DNA from 3 places in the Mesorhizobium sp. P160927 genome. Region 3 is predicted to be linked to each of the others. Evidence: riboswitches for the same ligand, from Rfam matches in the RefSeq annotation. Region 3 holds a riboswitch; each other region holds the start of a gene.

What was found. Region 3 has a riboswitch for cobalamin ahead of AC3CB8_RS06090 (aromatic ring-hydroxylating oxygenase subunit alpha). Riboswitches for the same ligand answer to the same signal wherever they lie in the genome.
Region 1: it holds a riboswitch for cobalamin, as region 3 does, so the genes downstream of both, metE (5-methyltetrahydropteroyltriglutamate--homocysteine S-methyltransferase) here and AC3CB8_RS06090 (aromatic ring-hydroxylating oxygenase subunit alpha) in region 3, are expected to answer to the same signal.
Region 2: it holds a riboswitch for cobalamin, as region 3 does, so the genes downstream of both, bluB (5,6-dimethylbenzimidazole synthase) here and AC3CB8_RS06090 (aromatic ring-hydroxylating oxygenase subunit alpha) in region 3, are expected to answer to the same signal.

The regions. Positions count from the first base shown of each region.
Region 1 covers NZ_JBYMDW010000001.1:2,130,063-2,137,137, reverse strand. The annotation lists gene AC3CB8_RS10435 (TIR domain-containing protein) at 368-703, shown strand; gene AC3CB8_RS10430 (DUF4231 domain-containing protein) at 725-1,144, shown strand; gene AC3CB8_RS10425 (hypothetical protein) at 1,083-1,427, shown strand; gene AC3CB8_RS10420 (SLATT domain-containing protein) at 1,453-1,650, shown strand; partial or broken gene AC3CB8_RS10415 (IS256 family transposase) at 1,843-3,037, shown strand; cobalamin riboswitch at 3,319-3,520, shown strand; gene metE (5-methyltetrahydropteroyltriglutamate--homocysteine S-methyltransferase) at 3,615-5,966, shown strand; gene AC3CB8_RS10405 (cytochrome-c peroxidase) at 6,410-7,075, opposite strand, start outside.
Region 2 covers NZ_JBYMDW010000001.1:3,011,371-3,018,445, forward strand. The annotation lists gene AC3CB8_RS14475 (MFS transporter) at 1-400, opposite strand, end outside; gene AC3CB8_RS14480 (TetR/AcrR family transcriptional regulator) at 521-1,129, shown strand; gene AC3CB8_RS14485 (hypothetical protein) at 1,219-2,202, shown strand; partial or broken gene bluB (5,6-dimethylbenzimidazole synthase) at 2,319-2,993, opposite strand; cobalamin riboswitch at 2,997-3,178, opposite strand; gene AC3CB8_RS14495 (histone deacetylase family protein) at 3,357-4,283, shown strand; gene AC3CB8_RS14500 (exodeoxyribonuclease VII small subunit) at 4,287-4,538, shown strand; gene AC3CB8_RS14505 (DUF2277 domain-containing protein) at 4,630-4,896, shown strand; gene AC3CB8_RS14510 (pirin family protein) at 4,936-5,856, shown strand; gene dxs (1-deoxy-D-xylulose-5-phosphate synthase) at 5,929-7,075, shown strand, end outside.
Region 3 covers NZ_JBYMDW010000001.1:1,194,725-1,201,799, reverse strand. The annotation lists gene AC3CB8_RS06110 (ABC transporter ATP-binding protein) at 1-390, shown strand, start outside; gene AC3CB8_RS06105 (DUF680 domain-containing protein) at 469-717, opposite strand; gene AC3CB8_RS06100 (DUF680 domain-containing protein) at 788-994, opposite strand; gene AC3CB8_RS06095 (DUF680 domain-containing protein) at 1,063-1,263, opposite strand; cobalamin riboswitch at 1,757-1,958, shown strand; gene AC3CB8_RS06090 (aromatic ring-hydroxylating oxygenase subunit alpha) at 2,072-3,319, shown strand; gene AC3CB8_RS06085 (FAD-binding oxidoreductase) at 3,397-4,497, shown strand; gene AC3CB8_RS06080 (PqqD family peptide modification chaperone) at 4,639-5,070, shown strand; gene AC3CB8_RS06075 (hypothetical protein) at 5,103-6,149, shown strand; gene AC3CB8_RS06070 (glycosyltransferase family 2 protein) at 6,146-6,898, shown strand; gene AC3CB8_RS06065 (glycosyltransferase family 2 protein) at 6,900-7,075, shown strand, end outside.

The DNA.
Region 1 (7,075 bases), 940 kb from region 3:
CTCCGCACGCGCAATGATACCCCCGATCGCTATCGAGTGATTCCGGCATGCGTCAACAGCCCGGCAATTCCCGCGCCGTAATAACAGAGATGCGGCACTGTAGGCTGTCAACAAAAAGTCCCCAGTGTTGACCACGTCCTTCATGGTTCCGGTTTTTTCGTAGCACGTCTTTAGGAGCGCTCGAACCATTTTCAAAACCGCCTCGGCGTCAGGTGCGGCTGCTAGGGATCGATTTCCACCGCAAAAGATACTTCAGGGGCAAGAAAAGGCCGCGAGCATTGACCGCTGCGCGGCACGTGCTAAACGGGACTTATGCGGCTATTTGACCGATACCTAATATTTCTTGCGCTTTTCAAAGGATGCTGTCGTGCCATATCTACACAACCATCGGCTCTTTATCAGCCACGCGTGGAGCTACAGTGAGCGGTACGAACGTGCGGTAAGGTTTTTGAACGATGCGTCGAACTTCGAGTGGACAAATTACTCCGTCCCCGTGGACGACGCGTTCCCACGTATGAGCAAAGCCGAACTCGCCGAAGCGATGAGGCGCCAAATCCGACCCGTGCAGTGCGTGGTGATTGTCTCCGGGATGTATGTTAACCACAGGGATTCAGTTCGAGATGGAGTTTGCAAGGTCCCTCGGCAAGCCGATTTTAGGAATCAAACGGTGGGGGGAGCAGAGAACGCCGCAGTCCGTAATTGACTATGCTGATGAGATGGTCGCTTGGAATTCGGCCTCCATTGTCGCAGCAATTCGTCGTCTTGTACCTTGACAATAAAGTTCGATTACCCTGCGCTATATCGTGCTGCGAGCCAGCTCTCCGCTGGCTCGCAAAGTGAGTTCCTATGGCTCATTCGAGCTGAGTACATGTTGCTCCTGGTCGCGGCAATCCTTTCTCTCGACTTGAGTCAAACGCCCCTTTACTTTGCTGGATACGCCTTCGTTTTCTTGATTTCGCTGGGAGTTTTAATCACTCGCAGTTTAAAGAAGCCTGAGCAAGACTGGTACAAAGGCCGAGCACTTGCAGAGTCCATTAAGACCTCATGCTGGCGCTACTGCATGCGGGCGGAACCGTTCGGCGATGCCGACAAAGTTGCGGTTCGAAGGGCGGAGTTTCCGAAATTATTTGCTCGCGATCCTTGATGCCAACCACCATATTGGAAGTCGAATCCCGCCAGATGAAGCCGCCAACGACCAGATTACGGTCTCGATGGAGGCGACGCGTGCTCTGTCGCTGGATGAACGAAAATCGTTCTACGATACCCATCGGATTCGTGAGCAACGCTCTTGGTATGCAGTTAAGGCGAGCAAAAACAAAAAAGCGAGTCGAGCTTGGATGTTCGCTGGTATAACTGCATACGTCATTGCCATCGGACTTATTTTGCTACGGATAGCCAACCCTGTCCTGGCGATTTGGCCTATATAGCCGTTAATCGTCTTCGCTTCGAGTAATGGTGGGTTGGACCCAAGTGAAAAAATTCAACGAGCTTTCGTCTTCATACACTTTAACGGCCCACGAGATTGGGATCATACAGGGACGCGTTATGGAAGTCGCCTCAGAGGCTGCTTTCTCGGACTTTGTGAACGAAGCCGAACAAGCCTTTTCGAGAGAACATACGCATTGGGTAGCCCGTCAACAGACACAGTGATTCCTTGCCTGCTGCCTTAAATGACTCGTGACGCCTACCGCACCGCGAAATCGGTTGGGGCTCATCCCGCACACCTTCCGCAGGTGTTGGCTCGGTAGTGTGCTGAGAGTTCTGCAAATTCGCTGAGAGGGGGGCGGTCATGGCAGGCTGGTGATTGTTCACGTCACCTGATTCCCGCGAAGGAACGCCACCATGACCAAGACTGAAGTTAAGACCGCCAGCGCTGCCGTCAAAGACATCTTGCTTTCGAACCCGGACGGCCTTCACGAAGTGCTCCGTGCGGTGATGCAGGAGGTGCTTGAGGCCGAGATGGACGAGGCGCTGGGTGCTTCGAAAGGCGAGCGCACACCCGAACGGCTTGGCTATCGCTCGGGCTATTACGGCCGCACCTTGTGACGCGCGTCGGCAAGCTCGAGCTGCGGGTTCCGCAGGACCGTGCCGGGCGCTTCTCCACCGAGCTGTTCGAGCGCTACCAGCGTTCCGAGCGGGCCTTGGTGCGACGCTGGCGGAGATGTATGTGCAGGGCGTGTTGACCCGCAAGGTCAAGGCGATCACGGAAGAACTGTGCGGCCATGCCTTCTCGGCCTCGTCGATCTCGGCCATCAACAAACGGCTGGACGAGAGCCTGAAGGCGTTTGCCGAACGACCGCTTCAGGAGCCCTTTGCCTACCTCATCCTCGACGCTCGCTACGAGAAGGTGCGCGAAGCCGGCATCGTCATGAGCCAGGCAGTGCTGATCGCGGTCGGCATCGACTGGGACGGCCGGCGTCAGATCCTGGCCGTGGAGATGGCCAATCGCGAAAGCCGCTCGGCCTGGAGGGACTTCCTCGTCGGCCTCAAGGCGCGCGGCCTCAAGGGCGTCGAGTTGGTCGTGTCCGACGATCACGCCGGCCTGGTGGCAGCGATCGGCGAGGTGATCCCCGAAGCCGCCTGGCAACGCTGCTACGTGCACTTCCTCAGGAACGCGCTCGATCATCTGCCGAGGAAGCACGGCGACGACTGCCTGCAGGAATTGCGCTGGCTCTACGACCGGCGCGATCTCGCAGAGGCCAGGGCTGATCTTGCCGCATGGCTTGCCAAATGGTCGGCACGCTATCCGCGCCTGACAGGCTGGGCCGAGGATGCCATCGAACAAACCCTGACCTTCTTCAGGCTGCCGAGACAGCACCACAAGCATCTCAAATCCACCAACATGCTGGAGCGGCTCAACGAGGAAATCCGCCGGCGCACCTATGTCGTGCGCATCTTCCCCAATACCGAAAGCTGCCTGCGCCTGGTCAGGGCTTTGGCCGTCGAGACCAATGAAAACTGGATGGAGGCCAACCGATACATCAACATGGACGACCTGCGCGAGCACAAGAAGCTCGCTCTGCGCCAAGCCGCATGACCAGCATCATGGCCGCCCCATTTTGCAGAACTTGACGCACACAACCCTTGGCTCGGCGCTCGCGGATCACCAGCGTCCTTTGAGCGGTAGCGCTTTTCAGGTTGAGGTTAAAGTCTTGTTGTGGCTCCGCACGGCCTCCATTAGTTGGACAATGGGGCAGCGGTGCAGCGCCGGCAAATGGACGACTCCATGTTTCACAATGTTAGATAAGCGTAAAAGCGCCATGACATAACCACATAAACATTTCGTTATGCGCCATTGACAAGAGAAGGGATTGCTGTGATTGTCTGGCGTGTCGTGGTTCTCGCGTGCGGCGCTGCCGCAGCGGAGCTAAGAGGGAAGCCGGTGCGATGCCGGCGCTGCCCCCGCAACTGTTAGCGGCGAGCCAACCCCACTCATGTCACTGAGGCGAATACCCTCGGGAAGACGGGTAGAGGCTATGACCCCGCGAGCCAGGAGACCTGCCACGACGAATTACGTCCACGGGCGGGGTGTCTCGGTGGCCGCTGCAACCCGGGCGTGCCGGGCCTGCTAGCGCCTTCCTTGTCACCGACGCCCCCAACCATCGGGGTATGACATGACTGTCTCTCAGCAAATTCCTGTAGCAACGCTCGGCGTGCCGCGCTTCGGTCGTCGGCGAGAACTGAAATTCGCGCTTGAAAGCTACTGGTCCGGAACATCGTCCGCTGGCGACCTTCTTGCGACGTCGAAGGCGCTCCGTGCCGCTAGCTGGGAAGAGCAGCGCGATCGCGGCGTGTCGAAAATCCCGTCAAACGACTTCTCGCTTTACGACCATGTGCTTGACACCGCAGCCATGGTCGGCGCCATTCCCTCCCGTTACGGCTGGAATAGCGGCGAGGTCCCACTTGACATCTACTTCGCAATGGGGCGCGGCAACCAGGGTCAGACGGAGGATTGTGCACACGCTGGTCACCAGGAGGCGGCGCATGGGCCCGGTGTAACCGCGATGGAAATGACCAAGTGGTTTGACACGAACTACCACTACATTGTGCCGGAACTGGATGATGATCAGACGTTCGCCCTCTCGTCGACGAGACCCGTCGATTACTTCCTCGAGGCCAAAGCTCTCGGCATTCACACACGCCCAGTCATCCTTGGACCCATCACCTTCCTCAAGCTGGCGAAATCGCCTGCCGAAGGGTTTGATCCTATCGCGCTCCTACCGCGGCTGCTGCCCGTTTACGAGCAACTCCTGCAGAGGCTGAAGCTGTCGGGAGCCGACTGGGTGCAGATCGATGAGCCAGCGCTTGTCCTCGATCTGAACTCCAACGAACGAGCTGCGTTCGAGTTCGCCTATGGCCAGCTGTCGAAAGCCGCGCCCGAGCTGAAGATCATGCTGGCTACGTATTTCGGGTCGCTGGGAGACAATCTCGAAACCGCGGTTTCTCTGCCCCTGGCCGGGCTGCATATTGACCTCGTGCGCGCTCCCGAGCAGCTGGAAACGGTGGGTCGGCTCGCTCCGAAGGATCTGGTGCTCTCGCTTGGCTTGATCGATGGCCGCAACGTCTGGCGTGCGAACCTGCCCGCCATTCTCGACCGCATCAAACCGATCGTCGCCGGCTGGCCCTTGGACCGCGTCGAGATCGCGCCTTCTTGCTCGATGCTGCATGTGCCGATCGACCTGCGCATGGAGACGGAACTCGAGGCGGACATCAGGTCGTGGCTCGCCTTCGCGGCCCAGAAGACCGACGAATTGGTGTTGCTGGCCCGGGCCCTGTCCCAAGGCAGAGATGCGGTGGCTGGCGCGTTGAAAGCGTCTGCCGAGGCTGCCGCCACGCGCGTGACATCCACGAGGATCCATGACCCGCTTGTTGAGGGGCGGATCGTTAGCATTGACGACAGCGCGAAGCGACGGGAGAGCGCTTTTGCCGAGCGCTCCAGAGTCCAAGCCGGCTCACTCGGGCTGCCGCCGTTCCCGACGACGACCATCGGGTCCTTCCCGCAGACGTCGCAGGTACGCAAGGCGCGGGCCGCTCATGCGAAAGGCCAGCTGAGCTATGTCGACTATGAGACGTTCCTGAAGAAGGAGATCAAGGCTGCAATTCGGTGGCAGGAAGAGATCGGGCTGGACGTGCTGGTGCACGGTGAGTTCGAGCGAAACGACATGGTACAGCATTTCGGCGAGCAGTTGTCCGGCTTCGCGCTCACCCAGCATGCCTGGGTACAAAGCTATGGGTCGCGCTACGTGCGTCCCCCCATCATTTTCGGCGACGTATCGAGGCGCAATCCGATGACAGTGCGCTGGTGGCAATTCGCCCAGTCGCTTACGGAAAAGCCCGTGAAGGGAATGCTCACAGGCCCAGTCACCATTCTCAACTGGTCTTTTGTTCGCGACGACGTACCCCGCTCCGAAGCCTGCCGCCAGATCGCGCTCGCCATCCGCGACGAGGTGACGGATCTCGAAAGATCCGGCGCAAGGATGGTCCAGATCGATGAGGCCGCGTTTCGCGAAGGATTGCCACTGCGCCAATCTGACTGGAAAGTCTATCTCGACTGGGCTGTCGAATGTTTCCGGATCGCTTCAACGGGTGTAAAGGACGCGACTCAAATTCATACCCACATGTGCTATTCGGAGTTCAACGAGATCATTCACGCGATCGCTGGAATGGATGCGGATGTCATTTCGATTGAGACGTCGCGCTCGAAGATGGAACTGTTGGACGCCTTCACGAGCTCCAAATATCCGAACGAAATCGGTCCCGGCGTCTATGATATTCACTCACCACGCGTCCCGGAAGTCGGCGAGATTCGGGACTTAGTCATGCTTGCCCGCGAGCGACTGTCCGACGGCCAACTGTGGATAAACCCGGACTGTGGCCTCAAAACACGGCAATGGGAGGAGGTCCGCCCTGCCCTCATTAACATGGTCGCTGCAGCACGCGCGCTCCGGCAGAAAGTGCAGGCGTGAGGCTTCTCTTCCTCACGGTGTGGGGAGTTGCCGGCTGGCGGATGTCGGCCGGGAATGTGCCAAACCGATCACACTCTTGGAAATAAGCCACACGGCGAAAATGTGCAATTTTCCTGCGGCACGTGTCCTCATCCGCAGAAATACAAATGTGATACTACGCTATAGTATTGGTGCTTGGGAACATACCGGCCCCGCGCGTCGAACAAATCGTACACACGTCGTTTCTCAAAGTAGACTGCTTGGCGCGTTCGCTCAGGCGGCGACAATACATGATGCTGCGCGTCTGTCCGCTTCCCCAGTTGATTCGCGCAGACGACGGGCGAAGTGGCAGGTTTCGGGTATTGCTAGCCTCCCGCCAATTCGGAGATGGACGTGGCAATTCGTGTGGCCCAAGTAAAAGCCGCAATCATTTTCGATTGCGACGTCCGCAGCCAGTTGGCCCTTTATTTTCCTGAGATCTGCGTTACGGGCCGGGGCGTTGTCGCCGTTTCGGAGGGTAAAATGGGATAGGCGACCTCGGGTGCCTCTCCGGTCAGCGAGTTGAGAAAGGCAACAAGCAGATCAACTTCTTCGTCCGCCAATACTACGCCAAGCTGGGTGGTCCCCATGATGGCGACGGCCTGTTTCAGATCCCAAACCTTGCCCGAATGAAAGTATGGCGCGGTGAGTGCAACGTTGCGCAGCGGCGCCACGCGGAAAACATAGTAGTCATCGGCTGTGTTGGTGACCGCAAATCGTCCCTTGTCTTTGTCCGGCAGGATCTCGGCGCTGGGCTGTTCCACGAGGCCGAATGGGTAATAGGCTTCCCCACCAACGTTGATGCCGGCATGGCAGGACGAGCAGCCTTTGTCCATGAAAAGCGCCAGGCCCTGTTTCTGTTCGGGAGTCATAGCAAGCTCATCACCATTCAGGAAGCTGTCGAACGGGGCCGGTGTGACCAGTGTCGCCTCGAAGGCTTCGATCGCCTTGGCGAAGTTGTCGAAGGTGACCCGATCGGCTTCAGCCGGAAAAGCTGCATCGAACCACTCGACATATTGCGGCATAGACTTGAGCGTGGCGATGACTTGGCCCGGTGTATTGGCCATTTCGATCCCGGCTTGGACCGGTCC
Region 2 (7,075 bases), 1.8 Mb from region 3:
CCCGGAAAATCTCGGTCCAGCGCGCCCGCACCATGGCCGGCATGCTTGGCATTGCCGCGGCCAGCAGCGCCGACGCGAACAGCGTCCATACCGGCCAGTCCTGATTGGCCGATGCGATCAGGGCCGCGAAAGCAAGCACGGAGATAATGGTGGTGGGTACGACGACCCGCGTCTGGCCGAGGCGGTCGACCAACCTCGATATTTGCGGCGCCAGGAAGGCATTGGCCAAGGCGAAAGTCGCCGAAACCGCGCCCGCCAGCCAGTATTCGCCACGCGTCTGCGACAGCATCGCCACGATGCCGATTGGCGCCATGGCGATCGGCAGGCGCGCCATGAAGCCGGCGGCGGCAAAGCCCCTGGCTCCGGGAGCGCGAAAGATTTCCGAATAGGGGTTTTGCATGGTTCTGTTCCTCGACGAGGGGCGATTCCACAATTACATACGAGACGTATAAGTGTTAAATAGAGCATACGCCGCGTATGTCAATTGGCATACGACGCGTATGTAGATAAGGCCGGAAGCATGCATCGACCGCGCAAGGAGATGATCGCCGAGACACGCGCCAAGCTGATTGCCGCGGCGCGCCAGGCTTTCGGCACCATCGGCTATGCCGAAGCGTCGATGGATGATTTCACCGCGTCGGCCGGGCTGACGCGCGGCGCCCTTTATCATCACTTCGGCGACAAGAAGGGGCTGCTTGAGGCGGTTATCGCCGAAATCGACGCGGAAATGGCGGGCCGGGTGAATGAGGTCGCGTCGCGGGCGCCGACCCGCTGGCAGCATTTCGTCGACGAATGCACTACCTATATCGAAATGGCGCTGGAGCCGGAAATCCAGCGCATCATGTTCCGGGATGGTCCGGCTGTGCTGGGCGATCCGGCACAGTGGTCGAATGCCAATGCCTGCGTCGGTTCAATGACCGATCATCTGACCGCGCTGCAAGGGGAGGGGGTGGTCGTCCCCGGCGTCGATCCGGAGTCGGCAGCGCGGCTGATCAATGGGGCGAGCAGCCAGGCTGCGCAGCGGATCGCCAATTCGCCAGATCCCGAAGGGACCTCGAAAATGGTGGTGGCCGCGTTCAAGCAATTGCTCGAAGGCCTGCTGAAAAAGCCGGAAGCGCTTTCAAGATGAACCTCCATGGCAGTCCCGCCACCACCTGCAATTGACAATAGCCGGTTTGAGCGCATCCTCGGCAGCCATCTCTGAGGGGAGATTCGGGCATGTGGGATTTTGATATCGGCAGGTCGGTGTCCATCATGATGCGGACCTGGCCTTTCATTGTCTTTCGCATGATCGTCTATTTCGGCATCACGCTGGCCTACATCATGGCAACCGGCACCGGCGCATCCGTCGGCTATGGCGTCGGCCATATTTCCACCGATCCCGACGGACCATTGTCTTTTGCGATGTGGGGCGGCGTGGTCGGTTTCGGCATCGTCTCGATCGCCGTCTACTGGATCCGCGAATACATCCTCTACGTCGTCAAAGCGGGCCATATAGCCGTCATGGTGCATCTGATCGACGGCCATGATGTTCCCGACGGCCAGCACCAGATCGCCTACGCAAAAGAGATCGTGACCGAGCGTTTTGCCGAGGCCAACATCCTTTTCGTTGTCGACCAATTGGTCAAGGGCGCCATCCGCGCCATCACCGGCCTGCTCGGCGGCATCGCGGCCTTCCTGCCTATTCCTGGCCTGAGCGGACTGGTTTCGTTCCTCAACACTGTGATTCGCCTGTCGCTGACCTATGTCGACGAGATCATTCTTGGCTACAACATCCGCATCAATTCGTCCTCGCCGTTCGAAACCGCGCGCCAAGGCGTCGTGCTCTACGCCCAGAACGGTAAGACCATGGTCAAGAACGCCGTCTGGCTGGCGGTCATCATGTGGGCCGTGTCGTTCGTGATTTTCCTGCTGATGCTCGCTCCGGCAGCCGCTATTCTTTACGTCATGCCCGGGCAGCTCGCCGGCTGGGCTTTCGTGCTGGCAATCGTCTTTGCCTGGGCTTTCAAGGCGGCCTTCATCGAGCCCTTCGCCATTGCCTGCCTGATGCAGGTCTATTTCAAGACCATCGAGGGTCAGGTGCCCGATGCCGCCTGGGACGCCAGGCTGGCCGAAGCTTCGTCGAAGTTCAGGGAACTCAAGGACAAGGCGCTCTCCACTTTCGGCGGTTCGCGCTGGGGCACGGCCGGCGCGACGAGCTGATCGGCCGGGCTCGCGGGCGCACCGGCGACGGTGCCGAGGCGCGCCACTGCTGATTTGAGCGGCGCTTCGCCTTGCCCGCGAAAAGTCTCGCTCATGATCAGCTCGGGCAGCGGCAGCCGCCGGCCCCAGCCATGCGTTTCGAGGTCCGGCTTCGGTGCGAACTCGGAAACGCGGCCGACGCAGAGATAGGCGATCGGCGTCACGTGATCGGGAATCGCCAGCAGGCTTTTCAGCGCTTGCGCCTCGATGATGCTGACCCAGCCGACCCCAACGCCCTCGGCACGCGCGGCCAGCCAGAAATTCTGCACCGCGCAGACCGTGCTGTAGAGATCCATCTCCGGATTGTGCCAGCGTCCCAGCGGCGAGCCTTTCGAGCGCTCGCGGTCGCAGGTGATGCAGATGTTTAGCGCGCTTTCGCAAACGCCTTCGAGCTTGAGCTTGCGGTAGAGCGCCTGCCGTTCCGCCTCTATTTCAGGCAGTTCCCGTTCTCGCGCGGCCAGGAACAGGTCGCGCACCTCCGCCCGCCGCGCGGCATCGCGGATGACGATGAAGTTCCAGGGTTGCATGAAGCCGACCGATGGCGCGTGGTGGGCGGCAAGCAGCAGCCGCGCCAGCACCTCGTCGTCGATCGCCTCCGATGTAAAATGGCTGCGGACGTCGCGCCGCGTAAACATGGCACGGTAAACCGCGTCGCGCGCACTCTGGTCAAATCCATCGCCCATTTGAGCGGTCATGGCTTCCCGCATCGCGTGTCCCCTTGCGATTGCAATCGATGCCATCCGCCTGACCATGCGGATGACGATGCCTGCCAGGCCGGTCTTCTGGCTCGGGATCAACCCGCGTCCGGTGCCTTCCCGTCATCGACAGTGGCATCTACCGGCGCGGTCCCCCTCACAGCGTTGGGCACGCCACGGAGTTCAACCGTGTTCCCGATTCTCCCGCCAGGGCATTTGTAGCCAAGTGCAAACACTTGGCGTCGCGGAATGCGGCTAAAACAAACAGACCGGCAGGCACCAGGCAGTAGCGGCAGTCTTACTCCGAAGGGCCGACGACTCCAATGCCGGCAGCGACATGAATGGACGCAGGTTCGATTTTCCCCAGCGATCAAGCCGCAACGCATGGCCATCACGGCGCCGGGGCACTAGATAGGGGGCATGGCCACCCGTCTTTACACGCACCCGATCTTTCTCGAACACATCACCCCGCCCGGTCACCCCGAGCGGCCCGACCGCCTGCGCGCCATCGAGCGCGTGCTCGACGACGAAGCTTTTGCCGCGCTTGACCGCGTCGAGGCACCGCAAGGCGACGAAGCGACCATCCTCTACGCGCATCCCGCCGATTTCGTCGCGCGTGTCCGCGCCGCCATCCCCGACGAAGGCATTGCCCGCATCGACGCAGACACCACCGCCAGCCCGAAAAGCTGGCAGGCGGTGATTACGGCGATCGGTGCCGCCAATGCCGCCGTCGACGACGTCTTTGCGGGCCGCGCCGACAACGTCTTCGTCGCCGCCCGTCCGCCCGGCCACCACGCCGAAAAGACCACTGCCATGGGCTTCTGCTTCTTCAACACGGCGGCAATCGCGGCCCGCTACGCGCAGAAGAAGCACGGCGCCGAGCGCGTCGCCGTCGTCGACTGGGACGTGCATCACGGCAATGGCACGCAAGATATTTTTTGGGACGATCCCTCGGTGCTTTATTGCTCGACGCACCAGATGCCGCTTTATCCCGGCACGGGCGCGAAGAGCGAGACCGGCGCGGGCAACATCGTCAATGCGCCGCTGGCGCCTCGGACCGGCAGCGAGGTGTTTCGCGATGCGTTCCTGTCGCGCGTGCTGCCGGCACTCGACAATTTCGCGCCGGATCTGATTGTCATTTCGGCCGGCTTCGACGCGCACCATCGCGACCCGCTGGCGGAAATCAATCTGACCGAGGACGATTTCGACTGGGCGACCGGCCAGCTGATGCAGCGCGCCGCAATCCACGGCGGCAACCGGCTCGTCAGCCTGCTCGAGGGCGGCTACGATCTGCAGGGATTGGCATTTTCGGTCGCCGCCCATGTCGGGCGACTGATGAAAGGATGAATGATGACCGGTGAGATCAACGAAGACGTCAAGGCGATGAGCTTTGAACAGGCACTCGACGCACTGGAGAAGATCGTCGATGATCTGGAGCGGGGCGACGTGCCGCTCGACCAGTCGATCCGGATTTACGAGCGGGGCGAGGCGCTGAAGGTCCATTGCGACCGGCTGCTGAAGGCCGCCGAGGACAAGGTCGAGAAGATCAGGCTGTCGCGGGACGGCAAGCCGGTTGGAACCGAGCCGCTCGACGCGGACTGAGTCCGGAGCAGCCTTACCGATTTTTGGACACGATCATCATTGAGGATACAGTTCGTCCCGATTGAAACGGACAAGAGGAGATACGGAAGCGATGTGCAGAAACATCAAGACCCTGTTCAATTTTGATCCGCCGGCAACTAACGACGAAGTCCGTGACGCGGCACTGCAGTTTGTCCGCAAGCTGAGCGGCACGACGCGGCCCTCTGCCAAGAACCAGCATGCGTTCGATCATGCGGTCGAAGCCATCGCCGCATCCGCACGCGAATTGCTCGAATCCCTCGAAACCCACCAGCATCCGCGCAATCGCGAAGAGGTGGCGGCCAAATTAAAAGCAAAAGCGGCGATCCGGTTCGCCTGATATGCCCACGCGCCCGCTGACCGCTGACGAGGAGAGTTCATGAGCTTCTTCCCCGGCAAAGACCCTGAGGCCGGCGATGCCTTCGCCAGCGACCAGATCGAGCTGATGGTCATCCCCAACGCCAAGGACATTGGCGGTTTCGAGGTGCGTCGCGCCTTGCCGACCGCCAAACGGCGCCTGGTCGGGCCGTTCATCTTCTTCGATCGAATGGGTCCCGCGATCATGCGCGCCGGCCAGGCGCTCGATGTCCGTCCGCACCCGCATATCGGCCTGTCGACCGTGACCTATCTGTTCGACGGCAAGATCAGGCATCGCAATTCGCTGGGCACCGAGATGGTCATCGAGCCCGGCGACGTGAACCTGATGACGGCTGGTCGCGGCATCGTCCACTCCGAGCGCACGCCGCAGGAATTGCGCGGCGCGCCGATGTCGATCTCCGGCCTGCAGACCTGGTTGGCTCTGCCGGACGGCAAGGAAGAGGTGGCACCGGTGTTCGAGAACACCGCGGCGCTGCGGCTTCCCGAAATCGACGCCGAAGGCGTCAGCGGCCGCGTCGTCATCGGTGAGTTCCAGGGCTTGCGGTCTCCGGTGCGGGCCGATACCGAAACACTCTATGCAGATTTGCGGGTGGCGCCCGGCGCCAGCGTCAAAATCTCGGCCGATGCCGAGGAGCGCGCCATCTACACGCTGGAGGGCGAGGTCTCGATTTCGGGTGATGTCTTTCCGGCGGAACGGCTGCTGGTGTTCCGGCCCGGCGACGAGATCGTCATATGGTCATCGACCGGGGCGCATTTCATGCTGTTCGGCGGCGCCTCGCTTGGCTCAAAGCGCTACATCTGGTGGAATTTCGTTTCCTCGTCCAAGGAGCGCATCGAGCAGGCCAAGCAGGAATGGAAGACCGGCCGCTTCGATATCGTTCCTGGTGATGAGAAAGAATTCATCCCGCTGCCGGAAGGTTGAGCGGATCGAAGGGTTGAGCGTCCGCGTCAGCGACACGCATTTACTTTCGCCTGCCGGCGGCCTATCCCGCAGATGAACAGAAAGTCTGGGCCCAACGTGAACGCAACGCCGCATACGCCGCTTCTCGATAGGGTTCGCGTCCCGGCCGATCTGCGCAGGCTGGCCGAGAGCGACTTGCCACAACTGGCATTTGAGCTTCGCGCCGAACTGGTCGATGCCGTTTCCCGCACCGGCGGCCATCTCGGTGCCGGCCTTGGCGTGGTCGAACTGACGGTGGCACTGCATTATGTCTTCAACACACCCGATGACCGGCTGATCTGGGATGTCGGCCACCAGGCCTATCCGCACAAGATCCTGACCGGCCGTCGCGACCGCATCCGCACCTTGCGCCAGGAAGGCGGTTTGTCGGGCTTCACCCGCCGAGCCGAGAGCGAATATGACCCGTTCGGCGCCGCCCATTCCTCGACATCGATATCGGCCGGCCTCGGCATGGCCGCCGCCCGCGACCTCTCAGGCGGCCGCAACAATGTCATTTCCGTCATCGGCGACGGCGCCATGTCGGCTGGCATGGCTTATGAGGCGATGAACAATGCCGGCGCGCTCGATGCGCGCCTCATCGTCATCCTCAACGACAATGATATGTCGATCGCCCCGCCAACCGGCGCCATGAGCGCCTATCTGGCGCGCCTGGCTTCCGGCAAGGCCTATGTCGGCCTGCGCGACTTTGGCAAGAAGCTGACCTCCTATCTCGGCAAGCGGGCCGATCGAGCCATCACCCGCGCGGTCGAGCATGCGCGCGGTTACGTCACCGGCGGCACCTTGTTCGAGGAACTCGGCTTCTATCACATCGGCCCGATTGACGGTCACAATCTGGAGCATCTCATCCCGGTCCTGAAAAATGTCCGTGACAACGGCAAGGGTCCGGTGCTGATCCATGTCGTCACCCAGAAGGGCAAGGGCTACGCGCCGGCGGAAGCGGCCGCCGACAAGTATCATGGCGTCAACAAATTCGATGTCATCACCGGCGCACAGGCCAAGGCGCCGGCCAATGCACCGGCCTACACCAAGGTGTTTGCCGAAAGCCTGATCCAGGAGGGCCGCGAGGACGACCGCATCGTCGCCGTCACCGCAGCCATGCCGAGCGGCACCGGCCTCGACCTGTTCGGCGAGGTGTTTCCGTCAAGGACTTTCGACGTCGGCATTGCCGAACAGCATGCGG
Region 3 (7,075 bases):
ATCCTGCCGGCGACGGTCGACAAGACGGGCAACCCGACCATCGTCAGCCATGTCGGCGGCCGAAAGGCGACGGTGCCGATCGCGACACCTGGTTCGGCAAAGGGAGCGGCGGTCAGCTTCGGCGTACGGCCGGAAGATCTCGCGATCGCCAGCGGTGCGGATTATCTGTTCGAGGGGAGCGTCGATTATCTCGAACAGCTTGGCGAGGTCCAGCTGGTCTATGTCGATATCGGCCGGGCCGACCTGCCGCTGGTGACCAAGCTGCCGGGCAATGTCGAGGTCAAGCGCGGCTCGACGCTGCGGCTGACCGCCAATGCCGGCGACCTCCATATCTTCGATGCGGAGGGTCGCTCCTTTGCCCTCCACGAAGCGGAAGCAAAGGCGGCCTGAAGACGGCCGTACCGGTAACGCAAAAAACAAAAGCAGCGGCGGGCATGTCCCGCCGCTCTTTTTGTCTGCACAGGCTGGTTAGTTGTTGCCGAAGAGATTGCGATCGGCACCCTGATGGGCCGGCTTCTGCACGTCGCCAGTCGAATTGAGCAGCTTGTAGACAGGCGAATCGCTGTTGCGGATCGCACCCGTATGCGACGTATCGACATTGACAGTCGACGAAGCAGTGGGCTGGTTGGCGCCGTTGGAGCCATAGTTGTCGCTGCCGGCGAAAGCGCTGCCGGAGACGGCCAGAACGGCGGCGGCGGCAATGAGGATCTTGTTCATTTTAGGTAACTCCTGAATTTTGGAAGTCCCGCGGACCGGCGGGCAAAAGCCCACCGGCCGTGGGAGGCCATTAATGGCCGAAGAGGTTGCGGTCGCTGCCCTGCTGGACAGGCGCCGAGGTGGCCGGAGCCGACTTGCCGATCGACGCGGTGTTTGGATTGTCGGTGGAGGCAGCAGCAGCCTGGTTGGCGCCGTTGGAGCCATAGTTGTCGCTGCCGGCGAAAGCGCTGCCTGAGAGAGCCAGAACGGCGGCGGCAGCAAAGAGGATCTTGTTCATTTTAATACTCCTGAATTGTAGGGTCCACCGGCGCGGCAGGTTCACCCGCCGCGTGCCGGGGATGGTTATTAATTGTTGCCGAAGAGGTTGTGGTCGGCGCCCGTCACAGGCGTCTGGGCAGCCGGCTCCGACTTCTTGGTCGAAGCGGTGTAGGAACTGTCGACAGTGGCCGCGGGGGTCGCGGCGTTCGAACCATAATGGTCGCTACTAGCGAAGGCGCTGCCGGAAATCGCCAGAAGGGCGGCGGCAGTGAGGATGATCTTTTTCATTTTTGTACTCCAGTATTTTTCCCGTCCGTCTAGCGGCGTGTCTTGGATTAAATCGCGTCGTTCGGACCGCCCCGATGTGGGAGAGCCCCCTTGCCGTTTCCAATCACGAAGTTGTTCAGCGTGGACCATGACTCTGCTACTTGAAATTGTACCAACGCCTTCTACATGTCTTATTTTTCTGTTCGATATCAAGTAGTTGACTAAGATGACGACCCGATCACCAACTGTGTCGGAGGGCTGGGCGTTCACACCGTCCTGCACGCACCGTCAACAGAAACGAACCGTTCGGTTCGATTTTAGACTGTGCTAATAGTCACTTTTCGAAACCGTTAACCCTTTTCCGGCCGGCTGAGGGTCGAAAACGGTGCCCGCGCGCGCCTGGCGAGAAGAGGCGATTCCCCCTGCGGCAACCATGCCGGGACGATCCCGCATGCGTGTCGCGCCGCATGGATGCGATGTCGCTTTCGTGCCGATGTCGCAAACCCTGTCGTGATTAGATCAAGCCATCTCAGGTGCCGCTGCGTGACGACGGAGCGGAGAATTGGGAAGCCGGTCAGATTCCGGCGCTGCCCCCGCAACGGTGGTGGAGTTCAAGTCGCAACGGGAGACCACTGGGCGAAAGCCTGGGAAGGTGTCGCGATGGTCCGCGAGGACCACTCCAGAGCCCGGAAACCAGCCCGAGATCGCTAGAACTCGACTGATCGCGGTGGGCGGTCAAGGGGCGGATGGTGTTGTCCGGCTTTCGCCGGCTTGCGCCCAGTCCTTCCTCCATCACCACCAGTTCAGTCCTTGAAAATGAGGACAGGACATGGACGCGCGCAACGACATGCTGAGGCTTTTGAACGGCCGCAGACAGGGCCTTTCGCTGGAACAGCCCTTCTATACCGACCCTGACTACTTCAAGCTGGACATGGAGCTGATCTGGTATCGCGACTGGCTGTTCATCGGCCATGATTGCGAGTTGCCCAAGCCGGGCAGCTTCATCACCGTGCAGATCGGCGATTATCCGGTCGTGCTGGTGCGCGATCAGCAGGGCAAGATCAACGCCTTCCACAATTCCTGCCGCCATCGCGGCAGCCGCGTCTGCAACACCGACAAGGGCATGGCCGCCAAGCTGGTGTGTCCCTATCACCAGTGGACCTACGAACTCGACGGCCGGCTGCTGTTCGCCCGCCAGATGGCCGATGGGTTCGACAAGAGCCAGTTCGGGCTCAAGCCGGTCGCCTGCGAAAGCGTCGCCGGCTATGTCTTCATCTGCCTGGCCAAGGAGCCCGCCGACTTCGCGCCGATGCGGGCGATGATCGAGCCCTATCTCCAGCCGCACCGGCTGAGCGAGGCCAAGATCGCCTTCGAGAGCACGATCATCGAGAAGGGCAACTGGAAGCTGGTCTGGGAAAACAACCGCGAATGCTACCATTGCGCGGGCAACCACCCTGAGCTGTGCAAGACCTTCCCGGAAGCGCCGACCGTGACTGGCGTGCAAGGCGCCGACAACGACCCGGAGATGCTGGCCCACTGGGCGAAGTGCGAAGCTGTTGGCCTGCCCAGCAAGTTTCGGATCGACCCGGCCGGACAATACCGCGCCACCCGCGCGCCGCTGCTGCGCGATGCCCAGAGCTACACGATGACCGGCAAGCGGGCCGTGAAGAGGAACCTGTCCGACAGCGTCTCGGCCGACCGGATCGGCACGCTAATGCACTACCACTACCCGACAACCTGGAACCATATCCTCGTGGATCATGCGGTGACGTTCCGCGTGCTGCCGGTCAGCGCCACGGAAACAGCGGTGACGACCAAATGGCTGGTCCACAAGGATGCGGTGGAAGGCGTCGACTATGATCTGCCCGAACTCACCCATGTCTGGACCGAGACCAACGACCAGGACCGCCGCATCGTCGAGGAAAACGCCTTCGGCATCCTGTCGCCGGCCTACGAGCCCGGTCCCTATTCGGAGCTGCACGAGGGCGGCGTCATCCAGTTCGTCGACTGGTACGCGCGCTTTATCGGCCCACGGCTTTCCGAAGACGGCCGGCCCGCTCTGCGCAGTGTCGCCTAGCGCATCTCGCCCAAACCGTGCATCGGTTTTGGGATCACGACATGCGCAAAATGAAAAGGTATGCAGGGATGAACGCCATGACTGATCTTGGCCTCTATCGCCATCTCGACCAGATGGCGCCGTGGAACGACAGGCTGCAGGTGCTGGAAGTGATCGGCGTCAGCGACGAGGCGCCCGACGTCAAGACCTTCACCTTCCGCTCGGACAACCAGACCTGGTTCCGCTACAAGCCGGGCCAGTTCTTGACGCTGGAATTGCCGACACCGGACGGCCCGCTGATGCGCACCTACACGCTGTCATCATCGCCGTCGCGACCATTCTCGATCGCGGTGACGGTGAAGGCGCAGGCGGGCAGCGTCGGCACACGCTGGATGTTCGATCACCTGACGCCCGGCTCGCACGTCAAGGCCTATGGACCGGGCGGCGACTTTTCGCTGCACAGCCACCCGGCGGCGAAATACCTGTTCATCTCGGCCGGTTCGGGCGTGACGCCGATGATGTCGATGCTGCGCTGGCTGAATGACTGCGCGCCATGGACCGATGTCGGATTCGTCAATTGCGCGCGGCGCCCTGAAGAGATCATCTTTCGCAAGGAACTCGAACTGCTCGGCGGCCATATGCCGGGCCTGTCGCTCGGCTTCATGATCGAGGAGCGGTCGAGCCGCGAGGGCTGGTACGGCCATATGGGCCGCATCGACGCCATCCGGCTGCCGCTCCTGGCGCCCGATTTCCGCGAACGCGAAATCTTCTGCTGCGGCCCCGACCCCTTCATGCGCGCCGTGCGCGGCATGCTGGAGGCCGCCGGGTTCGACATGGCAAAGTACCATCAGGAGAGCTTTGCCGCGCCGGCGGTGGGGGAAATCCCGGCGCCGTTTGCCTCGCCGGCTGAAGAGGGCGGGGCGATTTGCGTCGAAGCCGCGACGCCGATCCGCTTCGCGCTTTCGGATGTCGACGCCGATTGTGTCGCCGGCCAGACCGTGCTGCAGACGGCGCGCGCCTCGGGCGTGCGAATACCGGCTGCCTGCGAATTCGGCCTGTGCGGAACTTGCAAGGTGAAGAAAGTCTCCGGCAGCGTCGAGATGAGCCACAATGGCGGCATCCTCGATCATGAGATCGATGATGGCTTCATCCTGGCCTGTTGTTCCAAGCCATTGTCGCCGCTTGAAATCGAGGCTTGATCCGCCCCGCTTTCGACTGATCCCGGAAATGGTCCCGCCTTGCCGGCAAAGGTTACCTTGCCAAGGAAGACCTGAAAGTTTACAGGCGTTGTCGGTGGAAGCGGTCCTGCTGGCGGGCAGGAAATGCAGGACGGGGCAACAATGACGCATGATTCCCACGCCTATGCGGTAGCGAGCCGGGATATCGTTTTCGAATCTTTCGATGGCGAGGCCGTGGTGCTCAATCTTGCCAATGGCAAATATTTCGGCTTTTCCGATTCCGGCAGCAAGGTGTGGCAGGCGCTTTCATCCGGCGCGGACGCCCAGGCCCTGGTCGGACTGAGCGCCGGCGGCTCGACAATAGGCCAGGCCGAACTCGAACACTTCATATCGCAATTGCTCGAATTGGGTTTGCTGGTGCGCTTGGACGCGGCGGCGCGGCCTTTGCCGGGCGATTTGCCTGCCGAGCTTGCCGCCACGAACGAGCCGCTCAATGTGAGCATTCACGACGACCTCGCCGACCTGATCGTCGTTGATCCCATCCACGAGGTCGAGGAGCCTCTCGGCTGGCCGGCGGTCAAGCAGGCTTCCTGACGGGGAGGCCGCAGCGTGATGGAAGGCGATTGATGCCGCGCGTCACGCTCGAAACCTTGCCGGATTACGCCCGGTATCTCATCGCCGCCGCTGAAGGCGCGGCCGCGTGCTATCCGACCATGCGAAAGGTTCGCCTGCCCTGGCTTGAACTGACCGCGCATCTCGGTCACGGCGTGCTTGCCGATGCATTGGACCATGCTTTTGTCGAGGCCGGGCATGATCAGCCGGCACCGTCCACGGGTCGCATCTTCATCGCGCATCCCGGCATTGACGGCATCCCGGAGCCGGCGCACTGGGGCGATGCCCATTTCACCGAGCACGGTTTTGCCAAACAGCTCGCCGAAGCCGGTTTGCGCGGGCACCATTTCCACGACCTGGATTTCTGGCAAGTCTACGATCCGCACCGCCGCGTCGGCGTGCAACTGATGGCCTCGGCCGATGCCTTTCCGCCCTGGGAGCCTGGAGCACCGCTGCGCGCCTTCCTGCACTGGGAATATGCCGCGCGCGGCATGCGGCTGACCCATGCCGGCACGCTCGGCATCGACGGCAAGGGTATTCTGCTTGCCGGCTCGGGCGGGGCCGGGAAATCCGGCACCGTCGTCGCCGGCCTGCTTAACGGGCTCGACAGTGTCGGCGACGACTATGTGCTGATCGATCTCACCGACGGCGTGACCGCGCGCCCCCTTTTTTCGACGTTGAAGCAGGACACGGAAGGTTTCGCTCGGCTGGGCCTGCGGCAGCGGCTAACGCAAGGCCCGCTGAACTGGCAAGGCAAGCACACGTTCCATATTCATGATGTCGCGCCTCGGCCGGTGCCCGCCATGCTGGACATCGTCGCGCTGGTGGTGCCACATATCAGCGGAGGCGGAGCAAGTTCGATTATGCCGATGTCGCGCAAGGATGCCATGATTGCCTTGGCGCCGTCCGGCATCGCCCAGATGCCGGGCGAGCGCGAAAGCGGCTTTCGCTTCTTCAGCGAATTGGCGCGCCACCTGCCGTGCTTCCGATTGTCCCTCGGCACCGACCCGGCAGAGATCGCTGGCACAATCGAGGATTTCCTGACACGAGGCGCCCGGTGAAGCTCAGCGTGATCATGCCTGTGTACAATCGCGAGCGCTATGTCGTCTCGGCGCTGCGCTCGCTCGTGCGGCAGCACGATGCCGCCGATCTCGACATCATCGTGATCGACGACGGCTCGACCGACGGGTCGGCGGAGGCCGTGCGTTCAATGATGGCCGAGAACGCCTGCATTCGCCTTTTCCGGCAAGAGAACATGGGCGTGACGCGGGCCCGCAACGCTGGTCTCAGACTGCTCACGCCGGAAACCGAGCTCGTGTCGTTCCTCGATTCGGACGATGTCTCGCCCGCGGGACGATTCAAGGCCGATATTGCATGCTTTGACGCCGACCCCGCTCTGGAGCTTACCTATTCCCTGATGATGATGGTCGAACACATCGACGACGATCTGCTGGAACCCTGCCCCGGCAGCCATTGCATGACCGTGCGGGGAATTCATCTGTCGTCGGGCATTTTCTCGCGTAAGCTCATTGAACGGATCGGCGGCTTCGACGAGGCCTTCGGCCAGGCCGAAGACACCGACTACTTGCTGCGCACCTTTGAAAGCGGCCCCAGATTCGTCCTGCCGGATACCGTATCGCTTTACTACCGACGTCATCCCGGCAACATGACGAAGCAAGTCGACACATCCCTTCGGGAATTCTTGCGGGCCATCCACAAATCGATGAAACGGCGCAAGGCCGACCCTTCACTGCGCGGGATCGAAGGCATATTCGATGTAAAAGAACTCGCCAACTGGCGCTTCATGTAGCATGCGCAACTATGGCGTCGTCATACCGGCCTTCAACGCCAGCGGCACCATCGCCGAGACGCTGCGATCGGTCGCGGCGCAGACAGTGCGGCCCGAGCTGGTGGTGATCGTCGACGATGGATCCAACGACGATCTCGCGGGGGCGATCGGCGGAACGGACCTGCCGCTGCAATTGCT